DNA from 3 places in the Shewanella sp. M-Br genome. Region 1 is predicted to be linked to each of the others. Evidence: predicted binding sites of a transcription regulator. Region 1 holds the regulator's gene; each other region holds the start of a gene.
The links. The regulator LexA, encoded in region 1, represses DNA repair genes until DNA is damaged. The targets are predictions, from matches to a motif close to TACTGTATNNNNATACAGTA.
Positions count from the first base shown of each region.

Region 2: AAA952_RS05255 (LexA family protein) is a predicted target of LexA. The motif match lies at 2,552-2,571, and genes of this name have one in related genera.
Region 3: recA (recombinase RecA) is a predicted target of LexA. The motif match lies at 2,518-2,537, and genes of this name have one in related genera.

Region 1 is NZ_BJBV01000004.1:174,373-179,613, reverse strand. Features, by position in the region: gene plsB (glycerol-3-phosphate 1-O-acyltransferase PlsB) at 1-2,195, opposite strand, end outside; gene lexA (transcriptional repressor LexA) at 2,356-2,976, shown strand; gene AAA952_RS04710 (cell division inhibitor SulA) at 2,973-3,485, shown strand; gene coxB (cytochrome c oxidase subunit II) at 3,889-5,241, shown strand, end outside.
Region 2 is NZ_BJBV01000005.1:41,551-46,791, forward strand. Features, by position in the region: gene AAA952_RS05240 (KAP family P-loop NTPase fold protein) at 1-329, opposite strand, end outside; gene AAA952_RS05245 (transcriptional regulator) at 478-753, opposite strand; gene AAA952_RS05250 (Y-family DNA polymerase) at 879-2,135, opposite strand; gene AAA952_RS05255 (LexA family protein) at 2,135-2,542, opposite strand; gene AAA952_RS05260 (hypothetical protein) at 2,713-2,931, opposite strand; gene AAA952_RS05265 (hypothetical protein) at 3,060-3,212, opposite strand; gene AAA952_RS05270 (8-oxoguanine DNA glycosylase OGG fold protein) at 3,211-3,975, shown strand; gene AAA952_RS05275 (hypothetical protein) at 4,043-4,183, shown strand; gene AAA952_RS05280 (Hsp70 family protein) at 4,315-5,241, opposite strand, start outside.
Region 3 is NZ_BJBV01000024.1:13,041-18,281, reverse strand. Features, by position in the region: gene mutS (DNA mismatch repair protein MutS) at 1-2,242, opposite strand, end outside; gene recA (recombinase RecA) at 2,645-3,712, shown strand; gene AAA952_RS18130 (regulatory protein RecX) at 3,730-4,200, shown strand; gene alaS (alanine--tRNA ligase) at 4,520-5,241, shown strand, end outside.

The DNA of each region.
Region 1 (5,241 bases):
CTCTCAGACTCAAGTTCTGAGCGCTCCATCTTAGGTCTGTTCGCTAACAGATTGAAAATAATAGCATAGCGTTGCAAAGTTTCACTCACTGAACTGGCTAACAACAATAATTGGCTTGAGTGCTCAGGCACGACAGCTAAAGTATCTGTCTCAACCACTAAACCTTGCCCAATCAGGAAATCCAGCACTTGCTCAACATAGGCTGGTAAGTCTTTAATTCCCATGAAGAGTTCGGCTTTCAGCAGTGGATAAAAATCGGCAACGATTGAAACCACTTGCTGGCGCGGGATCTGTTCATTGTGGGTTAAACAACTCGCAATTAATGAAGGAACAATAAATAAGTGAATGATATTGTTACGATAGCAAGTCATAGACACAGCCTGACTCGCTTCGATAGACACTATTTCCCCTAAAGGATCGGCACTAACAACAAACTTGTTCAACTCTAAACCTTGCTGCACTAAATGCTTACCATCACCTTCGGCAACAGATGTATAAGAAGTGTAAGGCACTTTTTTGAGTAGGGTCAGATACAAATCAAGCTGACGCTCCAGCAGACTACGTTCTAAGGCGTTTTGATCTGTCGCCAGTAAAACTAAGCTAGTCAAAGTCACAGAACTCGCGGCTGCGGCATCATTGATACGCGTCATCACCCGATTAGCCAGCACGTTTACCGCTGGCGTTAACCAACTTGGTTTCTGCTCGGGATCATCGGCCAACTCAGCACGCCAGTTTGGCGCACGCTCATTTAAGAAATTTTGCAGGGTAATAGGCTCGCCAAAATTCACATAACCTTGGCCGAAATTACCTAATTTACGAATGGCACCGAACACCTGCCACACAGATTCTTTTTTCTTTTTCTTACCGCTTAACTCTTTATGGTAAGTCGCTACTTCCATCACATGGTCATAGCCTAAATACACAGGCACAAGTGTGACAGGACGTTCAATACCGCGCAGTACGCTGTTCATCGTCATGGCGATCATGCCAGTTTTCGGCGCCAACAGACGGCCAGTACGTGAACGACCACCTTCGGAGAAGTATTCCACCGAATAACCTTTAGCAAACAGCTGATCTAAATACTCACGAAATACTGCGGTGTACAGCTTGTTGCCATTAAAACTACGGCGGATAAAGAAGGCACCACCGCGACGGAACATAGGTCCCGCGGGCCAGAAATTGAGGTTAATGCCGGCAGCAATGTGCGGCGGAACCATGCCTTGATAATACAAAATATACGATAACAGCAGGTAATCCATGTGGCTGCGATGGCAAGGCACATAAACAATTTCGTGGCCATCGTGGTGCAGCTGGCGAACTTGCTCGGCGCCTTTAATGTTGATCCCGCTGTAAAGCTTGTTCCACAGCCAAGTTAAAAAACGCTCGGCAATACGCACTAAACTGTCTGAGTAATCGGCAGCGATTTCATCGAGATACTCAATAGCCGTCTCGCGCGCTTGGGTCTCAGAAATCTTTTTACTGGCCGCTTCTTCTTGAATCGCCTTGCGCAGCGACTCAGATTTGAGCAACGAATGAAACAGTGCTTGGCGGTTTGGCAGCACAGGCCCTGTCATTACTTTACGTTGACGACGGAAATGCACGCGCGCAACCCGTGCTAACTTATGGGCAATCCCCATGTCGGTGCCATGTTCGTCAGCCATGTAACGCAGGGATACGGCATTCGAAAACTGCACGAAGTTATGTCGACCTAAGAACAGAATCATCAAGCACTTGCGCAACCAAGTCGGGTTTTCCCGCTCAAATACGGCCGCCTTCATAGTGTCGTCTTCTTTCCCTGGCGTTCGACCCCAATACAAGCTCGCAGGCACAAGTTGAATATCCAATTCAGGACGTTCCTTATGCACGGCTAACAAACGCATAAAGCATTCGAGGAAAGGCTCATTACCAGCACGTTCGCCAAACAGTGGCTTACGTCCTTGAAGACAGACAACCCGAGGCGCAGTCACACCATTAGCCACTAGAGGCTCATAAGGGCTTGGTAAGCCTAACTTAGCCGTTATTTCGCTCAAAGCAGCGATGTCACTGAGGGATTCTGTTTTCATCACATAAACAAGGGGTCTGGAAGCATCCAGATTCAGATCGGCAAAGGGATCCTGAGGCACCACAATAGTGTGCACTAAGTGTTTTTGGATCCAACGTAATGATTTCAACCAAAGAGAGTCGTGTTTAGGCATTATTCTTATGCAATTAAGTGCGTTTACTAGCCCGATAGAATACCAGACTATGGGCAATATTCGCTAATTCTCTCCAACATAGCTAAAAAGTGGTTAATACTTGCGCTGCAAATAATACTGTATATACTAACAGTAACTGTATAGAAAAACAGGAAACACCATGAGACCTTTGACGCCACGCCAAGCTGAAATTTTAGAGCTAATTAAACGAAATATTGCCGATACTGGCATGCCACCCACTCGGGCAGAAATCGCAACCCGTTTAGGTTTTAAGAGCGCCAATGCGGCTGAAGAACACCTTAAAGCGTTGGCAAAAAAGGGCTGCATTGAGATCATGCCAGGCACATCTCGGGGCATTCGTCTGCCTGCGGAAATCGAAGATTTGACTGAAACAGGTTTACCGCTCATCGGCCAAGTGGCCGCGGGTGAACCTATCCTCGCCCAAGAACATGTTGAACAGTACTACCAAGTCGACCCAAGCATGTTCCATCCCGCCGCCGATTTTTTACTGCGAGTAAAAGGCGACAGCATGAAAAATATCGGCATTCTCGAAGGTGATTTGCTGGCAGTTCATAAAGTAGAACAAGCTAGAAATGGTCAAGTGGTTGTCGCTAGAGTCGATGACGATGTCACTGTTAAACGTTTCGAAAAAAAAGGTAATGTGGTCTATCTACATGCCGAAAATGAAGATTACTCCCCGATTAAAGTGGATTTAGGCTTCCAAAGTTTAACAATTGAAGGACTCGCCGTCGGTGTGATCCGTAATGGAGATTGGCTATGAATAAACTACTTGGCAATGCCCCCCGCCATCCGGGCTTGTGGCTCGATGAAGTCCGTGATGCCGACTATGACTGGCACCATGCGCCTATCGCCTGTATGCCAACCAAGACTCAAGGTCGCCAAGAATTAATTCATCTGAGTGCACAACTCGCTCAGTTAAGCCAACAGGGCCGTTGGTTAGTGCTCATCAACCCTCCAAGTATTGGCTACAAGCAAATGCTCGCCAGCGCAGGTGTGCGTATGGATAGAGTCTTACTGGTACATGCTAAAGATGAAGTCGAAACCCTGTGGGCGATGGAGAAAGCCCTGACAAGTGGTACGTCCAGTGCAGTCATTACTTGGACTCAATCATTGGATGCGCGGGATAATCGACGCCTACAAATCGTGGCTAAAAGTGCCCGAGCTATGGGCATAGTGCTTGAAGACGTAAACAGTCACTTACATGCCGACGTACGCATTGAGCAAGGCAATCTCTTCGGTCAGCAATCTTTTTTTAGCGCTGTACACTAAATATTCATTTAATTTTTTACCTTGAAAGCCGCCTCACCTATGAATGTGAGGCTTTTTTTTGGCAATTTTTCAGATAATTAGATAAATAAGTGATCTTGATCAATATTTAAACAGCAAGTATGGTTGGTTAAGTCGGTGATGATATATCACCTTCCGTGGTCAATGAATCGAGTATTTATCGAACTCGAAGCGCCACTAAAAATAGAGAACAGATTTATTTCAGCAGTATGTGCCAGCGTGGCTAATTACCAGCAGTAACAATACTTGATTAAAAGTAACAGCCGCCAACGCACGTTGAAGTCAAAAAAGCTTTTTTGGGAACTGAAGAGTTTGCATAGAGTTGAGACTTACTGTGTTGCTCTTCTTTGTAGTTGCTATTCGCAATTGGCAGAGGAGAAGTCTTGTGAAGCAATTGTTGTATTGTTTACTCGTGGTGCTTTTCGCACCACCGTTGACCGCCGCGGACATGCGGTTCAACATGACCCCTGGCGTGACCGAGATCAGTGGCAAGGTTTATCACTTGCACATGACCATCTTGTATATCTGCTGCGCAATAGGCCTAGTGGTCTTTGGCGTGATGATTTACGCCATGATCAACCACAGAAAATCCAAAGGCGCTGTCGCGTCCCACTTTCACGAAAGCACTAAAGTTGAAATCGCTTGGACGATTCTGCCATTTATCATTTTGATCTTAATGGCGATTCCAGCGACAAAAACTTTAATCGCAATGGAAGATCCCAGTAACGCCGAACTCACCGTAAAAGTCACGGGTTCCCAATGGAAATGGCATTACAGCTATTTCGATCAAGATATTGATTTTTATAGCATACTGACAACACCCAGAGCACAAATCGAAGGTACCGAAACCAAGGGTGAAAACTATCTATTGGAAGTCGATAAACCGCTCGTTCTACCGATAAACCGCAAAATCCGCTTTCTGATGACTTCAGAGGATGTCATCCATTCTTGGTGGGTACCCGCCTTTGCAATTAAGAAAGATGCCAACCCTGGATTTATCAATGAAGCTTGGACTCGCATCGACAAACCCGGCATTTACCGTGGTCAATGCGCCGAGCTCTGCGGTAAAGACCATGGTTTTATGCCTATCGTAGTACAAGCGTTACCCGAAGCCGAGTTTGAGGCTTGGGTCACAGAGCAGAAACAAGCCGCAGGTGCTGCGGCTGAAGCCGCTCAAGCCGCTTTATCACAAACCCTAAGTAAAGAAGAGTTGATGACTCAAGGTGAACAAGTTTACCTCGGGCACTGCGCAGCCTGCCACCAGCCCAATGGCGAAGGGTTGCAAGGCGTATTTCCGCACCTTAAAGGTAGCCCGATTGCAACGGGACCACTCAGCGGTCACCTTGAAATTGTGCTCAACGGTAAAACGGGTACTGCCATGCAAGCGTTTAGTAAGCAATTGACCGCACAAGAAATCGCGGCAGTGACTACCTACGAGCGGAATGCTTGGGGCAATAATACTGGCGATGCAGTGCAAGCCAAAGACGTCAACGAGTACATGAACGGCAATTCTGCACAAACATCCGCCGCGGTACCAAGCAGTACAACCCCGACACCCGCGCCTGCAACAGACGTCTCAGCTGCAGTCGATCCCGCAAGCCTCCCCACACTCAGCCATGACGCCCTCATGGCCGAAGGTGAAACTGTCTACGCGACCTTCTGTGCTGCCTGCCATCAAGTGACAGGTGCAGGAATACCACCCGCCTTCCCCGCGCTAGTGGGTAGTGCTATCGCCATT
Region 2 (5,241 bases), on a different contig from region 1:
CCAGCAAAGTCTTTGGCCTTCGCGCTTAAGCTTTTGTCTGATTCGGCTCGTTTGACGAGTGTTGCAGCGATTGTCTCCAATAATGCAGCTTTGGCATCGTCGTAACCTTGGAACATCCATGCATCGAAACTTACTTGGATATAATCTTCCTTGTCGTTTGCAAGTGCAGACTTTGTTAGTTCTAAAACTGTTGACTTCCCTGCTCCCCAATCACCAAACACACCAACACTAATTGGCATAAGATTTTTTTCAGTAATTAGATCTTTGATGGATTCGGCAGTTTCATTGAAATTCAGAAAATCAATATTTGATTCTTTATCAGACCACATCTTTATATCCCTATTTAGCGTCACTTAGCGACTCTCAATCGCCACTATTTATGTCGTCACTTTGTGGCATTACTAAAATTTGGTCAACTAAGTCGGTCACACATTTTGCAAGGAGTTCTGCAATAGCAAGCTTTTGGGCAACAGTGAGTTACATTGGGAAGTGTTCATTTTCATATGATTCAACTAATGAAATCCATTTTTCAAGCTCGGAACCTTCAGCGGTATTAGGTATTGCATCAAACAATCCTTCAATTTTCTTTAAAGCTGCACGATACTCATCATCAGAACTCAGAGGTATCTCTTCGCAATAAGTAATAATCTCATTCCCAACAGAAGGAGAATTAACCCTTACCGCGAAGTCATCAGATAGTGGTGCGGTAGCGTCACATTTTGAGAGCAATATATTGATTTTAGTGTTCTTCATTATCAATTCCTCTATTCGAATCGTCATAGTTACAGTAGCCACTCTGTAGTATGACTAAAAATTGGGTCTAAGATATACTGACACGCTTTGAGGCATTAACGTGTTAATCCATCTACTGTCAGATATCAACATTTTATCTCTGGCAGACAATGCCACTTGGTCGTGTATTGCGGTGTGAGTAGGTCGCGGCGCATGGCCCATTTTTGCTCGATACCTTGGGCGGCAATGAATAAGGTGTCTGTGCCATAACGTCGATTGATGCAATCAAGAGTCTTCATTAACGCTGGTTTAGCTTTTGAAACATTGAATAAATCTAACTGGCCATGCTGGGTGCTAACTAAATCAATCAGACCTACACCGACTTTATAATAACGTACGCCTGCACGGAAAAGTTGAGATGCTGCTTGTGTCATACCTTGAGTGAGTTCAATACTGCAATCGGTGGCACAAGCAAAGTGCACTAAGGTCTTAAAGCCTGTTGGGCGTTCATCGTAGGGGGAATTGCTGGCAAACAACAACATCGTTTTACAACTTGAACCTTGCTTACGCGCTTTCGCTGCGGCAATCGCCACATGTTTACTTAAGGCTTGCAGTAAATCCTCATACTCAGTAATACGCTCACCCACACTACGAGTTGAGAATATTTGCTTCTTATCCGCCCTCGCCTCGTCCCACACTTTGCACGCTTGCCCATTGAGTTCACGCACAGTGCGTTCTATTTCAATACTAAATTGCTTTCGCGCTAAGCCTGCAGGGATTTTTGCTAAGTCATAGGCGGTTTTTACGTTCATCAATTCAAGTTTTTTGCTTATCCTGCGCCCAATACCCCAGACGTCATTCACATTCATTGATTGTAAAATTGAAATCCGGTCTTGCTCATTATCGATAACACACACCCCCTGATAGCCAGGTAACTTCTTTGCCGCGTGATTGGCCGCTTTAGCCAGTGTGAGTGTTGAGCCGATACCGACACAAACCGGTAAACGTGTCTCTTTCCAAACCGCTTTTCGAATCAACTGGCCTTGGGCTTGTAAGCACTTAATTGCGGGGTAACAATTTTTAAAGGAGAGAAAGCTTTCATCAATGGAATAGACATGCTGCTCTGGTGCAAATCGGCCAATGATATTCATCATCTTTGCGGATAAATCGGCATAGAGCTCATAGTTACTTGAACAAACAATGACACCAAGTTTTGTACACAGGTCTTTGACTTGAAAGTATGGCGCAAACTTAGGCACACCCCGTTCTTTCGCTTGCTTGTTTGCCGCTACGATGCAGCCATCATTGTTGCTCAACACAATCATTGGCTTACCACGCCAATCAGGTCTAAATACCTGCTCGGCACTGCAATAGAAACTGTTGGCGTCTACCAAGGCAAACATCAGATGTCAGCTAATAATGGACTTTGGCGATGACAACGAATAGAACGAATAACAACACCTTCAATCGTAAAGTTATCGTAATCGTGAATAGGCTGAGGTTGGTGCTGTTCATTCGACGACAGTAGCATGCGATGAGTTTTATCGAGGATTTTACATACAAATTCACCGTTGAAATTGGCAACAATCACATCACCATGACGCGCGGTTTCTTGGCGGTCAACAATCAAAATATCGCCATAAAAAATGCCCACTCCCTGCATTGAGTCACCTTTTGCGACACCAATAAAAGTCGCGCTGGGATGCACAACTAACAGCTCATCAAGGCTGAGACCCAACTGACTATATTCAGCTGCAGGGCTTTCGAAGCCAGTGATACCGGCACTGGCATAGATAGGGATAATACGCATAGTTAACACCACTGTTTTTATATACAGTAATTATAGGCGTTGTTAGGTAACTGGCAAGAATTATTGTGATGTTTCGATGTAACACCATTGGTTCTTTTCTTTATCAAACCCCACGTCAAAATTCACCGCGGTGGTGTCACCCATCTGGTCTCTCTTTGCAACGATATCTTTTAGTTCAGATAAATCATCAACACAGGGGACTCAAGCGCGGCGATGATCATAATTTTTACCCGAATAAACATCATTACCTCACCAAAAGGCGCGACGGACGACACGACTGCAGCAATGGTAAAAAGGCGTGTCCTCAAGACTGATCTGAGTTCTCCTTGAGGGCGGCTTAGCGAGTCTTCCACATCAACAATTTTATTGGCAGTAAGTGATGATTTCAAAGTCAAAGGCTTCCCAGTTTGAAACATTTAGAGCGAATTATTAGAAACATCTAATAAAACAACAATATGAGCAGTCTGCAGTGTGAGCAACTTCAAATACTTACCATGTTATTTATCCAAGAGCATTTTTAACCTGCAATAGACGTCATCGAATGACGCTTGGATAGCGAATACTGGCTCTTCGATACGCTGAGCCATGCCTTGATAGAGTTGTGCTCGGGAATAAAGCGTAAAAATACTTCTAGAACTCCATAGCGATAACCAGAGTGAGAGCCTGTCATGATGACTCCAAAGTTTCTGTTAGATAATATTTCAACAATTCGTGTGAATGATAATACTCAATTTAAAATACAACGCCCATATTACACATTTACACAATATTCTGTGATTGAAGATATTTTGAATAAATGCCCAAATGGTGAAATTAATCGTGGAATAGTCACAGATTTTTTTAAACGTGGAGAGCATGTTCATGGTTTTTTTGCGGCAATGATTTGGGGAGGGATCTCAACCGGAGGACCTACTGGAAATAATTTGTCTCTGTTGTTATCTGTCGAGCCTGAAATGTTGCAGAAACACATAGCGGTAGTGGGTGAGTATGTTAAACACAACAAGTTTTCAGGCGCTTATCATTATATGAACGGTGCTGGTAAGCTCAAAGGATTGGGCGACTCATTTTTTACTAAATTGTTTTTCTTCCTGGGTAATGCCAATGAGCAAGAAATTATTCCTCCAATTTTCGATAAATGGACAAAGTTAGCCTATGCAGCGCTCTTGGCTGATAGTGAAGACGATAAGATATTTCATCGATATATATCATCAGTAAAAGGAGTAGATGTCAGATTCCGTACAGCTTATCAAGGAGATGCATACAATGATTATGTTGTTAAGATGAACTGTTGGGCCAAGAATTGTGGAGTTAGTGTCAGCGATTTGGAACAATTTATTTTTGGTTGCAACAGAAAACAAGATCCTTCGGCGTCGAATCCAAGAATGATTTTTGAGAAGAAGGTCAATGAATTTATGCTTACGGCTGTGAGTTAGTCGATAGCTAAAAATTGAATCTTTGTAGGTTTAGATTGATGACTATTTGAAAGATGGAGATAGAGTTATGAAAGAATATATCGTTACTGGTACCTGTGACGGCCGTCGCGCCATGGTTCGGATTTTTGCCTATAGTGCTGGACAAGCTACCCGCCTCGCCCGTGAAGAACATGGTTTTTCGTCTACTGCAAGCACTAAATTGGCTTGATATTATTGTAACTCTTAATTGGATCAATTTAGACTTTGAGTTACTGTCACTGATTTTTCAGAAGAATCCCGAAATGGTAGAAACTGGTCGATGATAAGGAGGCTGAATTATTCAGCCTCCTTTGTTTGCCGTTATTCCCCGAAAGCAAGATGGGCATGAATGGCTGCGCCTGATGCCACAGAGTTGAATGGATCAGCGATGGTTATTTCTGTGCTGGGGAACCAATCTTTTATTGCTGTTTGTACTGCAGGAGATAAACCCATACCTCCAGTGATATAAATTAATTCAGGCGATGAATTCGCTGTAGTTATTGAATCATCTATTAAATGCTTTAGCTCATTCAACCAAGTAGTCATGGATTTGCTCATATCGATAGACTTGAGGGGAACTGCAGTGTTTTCATCGATGTAATCAAGTGATAGATTAAAACGATTGCAGTCGCTTAGGTTAATTTTAGCTTTCTCTACATCACTCATAAATCTGTGTACTAATTTACTTTTTTGCAGCGTTCGTAACCTATTTAGTTTATTGGCAGATTTGGCTAAACCCATAAAACGTTCAATTTCATGTCGATGCTTGGTTAGATAGAAGTCGTTTAATAAAGGAAAATTATCGATATCGACCATGCCATTGAAAATCATATGTGGAATAGGGGCGCCGTCGCGTAACAATTCCCCCCTTCCAAAATATGGCGATACTGATGTCATGGCAAAATATTTATCGCAGATGATGCCACCGATGCGGTTTCCCTTAACAGATAAAATATCCGCCTGCCGGTCAGTTTGATTCACGCGTTCCGGACTCAATTTACATATAACTACATCTGATGTACCCCCGCCAAGATCGATAATCATCACTGTCCGTTCTTGTTCAAGTTGTTTCTCAAAATGAAGGGCGGCTGCCATGGGTTCAAAAATAAACTGAACTTCATCAAATCCTGCCGCAGCGGCAGCTCTTTCCATTATGCTTATTGCTTGTATATTGCCCGCTTCGCCTAAGGTTGAATGATAATGAACGGGTCTGGCAATCACAGCCTTATCAATCGGTTGACCTAACTC
Region 3 (5,241 bases), on a different contig from region 1:
TGTAAACACCTGCCATTAAGTCAGGTAATTGAGTTAGCTCAAAATAATGGGTGGCGAATAGGGTCATAGCCCCTACTTGCTGGACTAAATATTCCGCCGCCGACCAAGCTAGTGATAAACCATCATAGGTGGATGTTCCACGGCCGATTTCATCCATTAACACTAAACTACTGGCAGTGGCATTGTGCAGGATGTTGGCAGTTTCAGTCATTTCTACCATAAAGGTTGAGCGGCCAGAGGCCAGATCGTCTGATGCGCCAATACGGGTAAAGATGCGATCAATCGGGCCAATCAGGGCGCGATCTGCTGGAACAAAACAACCAATATGGGCCATCAGTGTAATCAAGGCGACTTGGCGCATATAGGTTGATTTACCGCCCATGTTAGGTCCAGTCACAATCAACATACGTCTTTGATTATGTAAGATTACTGGGTTAGCGATAAACGGCGTTTGGCTAACACGCTCCACCACTGGATGGCGACCAGCCTCTATCTGTACGCCGATATCTTGGCTCAGCTCTGGACAAGTGTAGCCCAAGGTTTCGGCACGCTCGGCAAAGTTACTCAGTACATCAAGCTCAGCCGCAGCTCTAGCAAAAGCCTGTAATTCATGTAATTTCGGCAGAATAAGATCGAATAACTGTTCCCATAACTGCTTTTCGAGTGCCAGGGCTTTACCTTGGCTCGAGAGGACTTTTTCTTCGTATTCCTTAAGTTCAGGCGTGATATAACGCTCCATATTCTTAAGTGTTTGGCGGCGTTGATAATTGAGCGGTACTTGTGAGGATTGCAGACGGCTCACTTCGATGTAATAGCCGTGTACGCGGTTATAGCCGACTTTAAGTGTATTGATGCCAGTACGTTCTTTTTCTCTGGCTTCAAGTTGTACTAAGTAATCACTCGCTCCTTCGCTCAGACCGCGCCATTCATCCAGTTCGCTGTTGTAGCCTTCACGGATCACCCCGCCATCGCGGATAAGCATAGGTGGATTATCGACTATCGCGCGCTCAAGCAGGGCTTGCTCAGCGGGGAACTCACCTAAGTGTTGCCGTAATTGAGTCGTGTGCGGCGCGCTCAGTGTGTTTAAACTCTGTTGTAATTCAGGCAATAAGCCCAGAGCTTGACGTAAACGGGCAAAGTCTCTTGGGCGAGCGGTACGCAGCGCGAGTCTTGCCATGATACGTTCGATATCGCCAAGTGCCTTTAACTGCTCATGCAAATCTTCGTGGGCAGCGGTATCGAGGAGTTCAGTCACCGCCTGTTGGCGCGCCTTGATTTGCTTAGGATCTCGCAGAGGCTGATGGATCCAGCGTTGCAACATACGGCTGCCCATAGGCGTTGCCGTGTTATCCAATACTGCGGCTAAGGTATTATCGCGGCCTCCGGCAAGGTTTTGAGTGAGTTCTAAATTACGGCGAGTTGCCGCATCGAGCACTATGCTATCGGTTTGATTAAAGCGGGTAATGGCATTGATGTGGGGCAGGGCAGTGCGCTGAGTGTCTTTGACATATTGCATCAAACACCCCGCAGCCTGCAGTGATAAACGCGCATCTGCAATACCAAAACCATGCAAGTCTTTCGTGCCAAACTGGGCTAGCAGTAACTTAATGCTAGTATCGTAATCAAATTCCCATTCAGGGCGACGGCGTTTGCCTTTAAAACCGTTTAGCAGAGCAAGTTCACCAAAGTCTTCACTGTAGAGAACTTCAACAGGATTAGTGCGTTGTAATTCTGCTTCTAATGACTCTCGCGTCTCGAGTTCGGCAATCACAAAACGTCCAGATGAAACATCTAGAGTGGCATAACCAAAACCGACTTTACCTTGATAAACTGCGGCCAACAGATTGTCTTGGCGTTCCTGTAGCAGGGCTTCATCGGTTAAGGTGCCTGGCGTGACGATACGCACCACTTTACGCTCAACTGGCCCTTTAGAGGTTGCGGGATCGCCAATTTGTTCGCATATTGCAACGGATTGACCAATTTGAACTAATTTCGCTAGATAGCCTTCCACAGCATGGTAAGGCAGTCCTGCCATCGGAATAGGATCGCCACCACTTTTACCGCGCGCCGTAAGTGAAATGCCTAACAGCTCAGAAGCACGTTTAGCATCATCATAAAACAACTCGTAGAAGTCACCCATGCGATAAAACAGCAACATGTCATGATGTTCTGCTTTCATGGTCAAGTACTGACGCATCATAGGAGTATGTTTTTCTAAATCATCGGTATCAATTACATTCATTAAATCGTTATCGTCCGTTGTGACTGCCTAAAGGCGATACAGTTTGTGTGGTTACAGGGGATTAAGCGCTAGAGAAGCAGAAGACTGCTATACAATTTTCAGCCAAAAAGACCACGCAAAATTTGCTGCGCCAATCTTAGCAATAATTTACCGAAAATTGAGCCCTTGATGACGGATATTCGTCAAAGGGATGCGATATCGGATTTGATATTCGCTAAAACCTTGGCCATATTAAAAATCCCATGAGCTAAAAATAATTCAGTCACAGGTCTTGATACTGTATGATTGTACAGTATACTAGTCAGCAGAATTAAGACGAAAAGCACGGCTTTTTGAATTACCCGTTTGTAAATTGAATATCACTTTTGACAGCTTAATGCTTGTCTTGATGAGGGAACAGGAATGAAGGTCGATCCAAATAAAGAGAAAGCACTTGCTGCGGTATTGATCCAAATTGAGAAACAATTTGGTAAAGGCTCCATCATGAAGCTGGGCGAAGATCGCTCTATGGATGTTGAGACCATTTCTACCGGTTCTCTGTCTCTGGACGTTGCTTTAGGTGCTGGCGGTTTGCCAATGGGTCGTATCGTTGAGATCTATGGTCCTGAATCATCAGGTAAAACAACACTGACTTTAGAAGTGATTGCGGCAGCGCAACGTGAAGGCAAAACCTGTGCCTTTATCGATGCAGAGCATGCACTAGACCCTATTTATGCTAAAAAATTGGGCGTAGATATTGATAACCTGCTGTGTTCGCAACCGGATACCGGCGAGCAAGCGCTTGAGATTTGTGATGCTTTAACTCGCTCAGGTGCTGTTGACGTTATCGTAGTCGACTCAGTGGCGGCATTAACGCCTAAAGCTGAAATCGAAGGCGAAATTGGTGATTCTCACATGGGCCTAGCGGCGCGTATGATGAGCCAAGCTATGCGTAAACTTGCGGGTAACTTAAAGCAATCTAACACCTTACTTATCTTCATCAACCAAATTCGGATGAAGATTGGTGTGATGTTCGGTAACCCAGAAACTACAACCGGTGGTAATGCGCTGAAGTTTTATGCTTCTGTTCGTTTAGACATTCGCCGCACTGGTGCCATTAAAGACGGCGATGAAGTGGTCGGTAACGAAACTCGCGTTAAAGTGGTGAAAAACAAGGTTGCAGCGCCGTTTAAGCAGGCTGAGTTCCAAATCCTTTATGGCCAAGGTATTAACCGTACTGGTGAGTTAGTTGACTTAGGCGTAGCCCATAAGTTGATTGAAAAAGCGGGTGCTTGGTACAGCTATAAAGGTGATAAAATCGGCCAAGGTCGTGCTAATGCTGGCAAATATCTGACTGAAAACCCAGCTATTGCGGCTGAAATTGACAAGACGCTACGTGAGTTGCTTTTGAGTAATCCGAGTGCCTTGGCTGCCAAAGCTGATGATAGTACTGAGGACAATATTGATTTAGAGACAGGCGAAGTATTCTGAGTCAGTCAGCCCATCAAATTGCGGTCGCGCTGTTAGCGCGCCGCGATTATTCCCGTTTACAAATCCGCGATAAATTGCTCGAAAAAGGTTTCGAACTTAACGATATCGAACCTGTACTCGATGCTTGCGAATCCTCCGGTTTTATTAATGATGCTCGTTATGCCGAACTGTTGGTGCGAAGCCACATCAGTCGAGGCCACGGTGCAATACGCATCCGCCAAGCAATCGCACAGAAAGGCTTATCTAAAGACTGTATTGAAGCCGCTTTGGTTAATTGTGATTGTGACTGGTTTGAGCTAGCAAAAGATAAAGCCACCAAAAAATACGGCATTCCCCGTGTGACAGAAGTGAAGGGCTCTAAAGCTCGGGATCTCATCGCAAAGGAAAAGGCCAAACGAGTGCGTTTTTTAATGGGCCAAGGCTTTAGCTACGATCAAATCACTTACGCACTAGATTCAGATCCCAATGATCTCGATGAAGATTATTAAATTTGGAGCTAAGACTGTAAAAGCTCATCTAAATATCATCAATGGGTATTGTCCATTTCGTACTTCACATTAGACTCACTTGCTTAAATATTGTCCGTGCCGCGATAAACTTACGCCGTCTTTATTTGTGCTTTATCCTGTCGTTTTGCTTCTAGTGACTCTGGTGTGGGCGATTCACGCTAAAATATTAAATTCCTGATGTGTATATCACCAATCAAGACTGGTCGTCCTTCCTTAGTCTGCTTATAATGCTGGGCAAATAGAAATACGGCTAGCCTAAGGCGTAGCTGGTAATGCTTACCCAATTCAGGATGATTTCATGTATCAAACTACAGCAGAGCTCAGAAGCGCTTTCCTCGAATTTTTCCGCAGCAATGGTCATCAAGTTGTGGACAGTAGTTCATTAGTGCCAGGCAACGATCCCACACTTTTATTTACCAATGCAGGCATGAACCAGTTCAAAGACGTGTTTCTTGGCATGGACAAACGCAATTATACGCGTGCGACCACTGCTCAACGTTGTGTACGCGCTGGTGGTAAACATAACGATTTGGATAACGTTGGCTACACAGCACGTCATCACACCTTTTTCGAAATGCTAGGTAACTTCAGTTTTGGAGATTATTTCAAAGAAGAAGCGATTCGTTTGGGTTGGACTTTTTTAACTGAAACGTTAAAGCTGCCTAAGGAACGTCTGTGCGTCACTATTTATCAGACAGATGATGAAGCCTTTGAAATCTGGAATAAAAAAATTGGTGTCGCTGCCGAGAACATCATACGTATCGGTGACAATAAAGGTGCCGCCTTTGCGTCAGATAACTTCTGGCAAATGGGTGATACCGGTCCTTGTGGTCCATGTACTGAGATTTTTTATGACCATGGTGATCATATTTGGGGCGGACGTCCTGGCAGTCCTGAAGAAGATGGCGACCGTTTCATCGAAATCTGGAACATCGTTTTCATGCAGTACAACCGTCAAGCATCGGGTGAAATGTTACCTTTGCCTAAGCCCTCGGTTGATACAGGCATGGGGATTGAGCG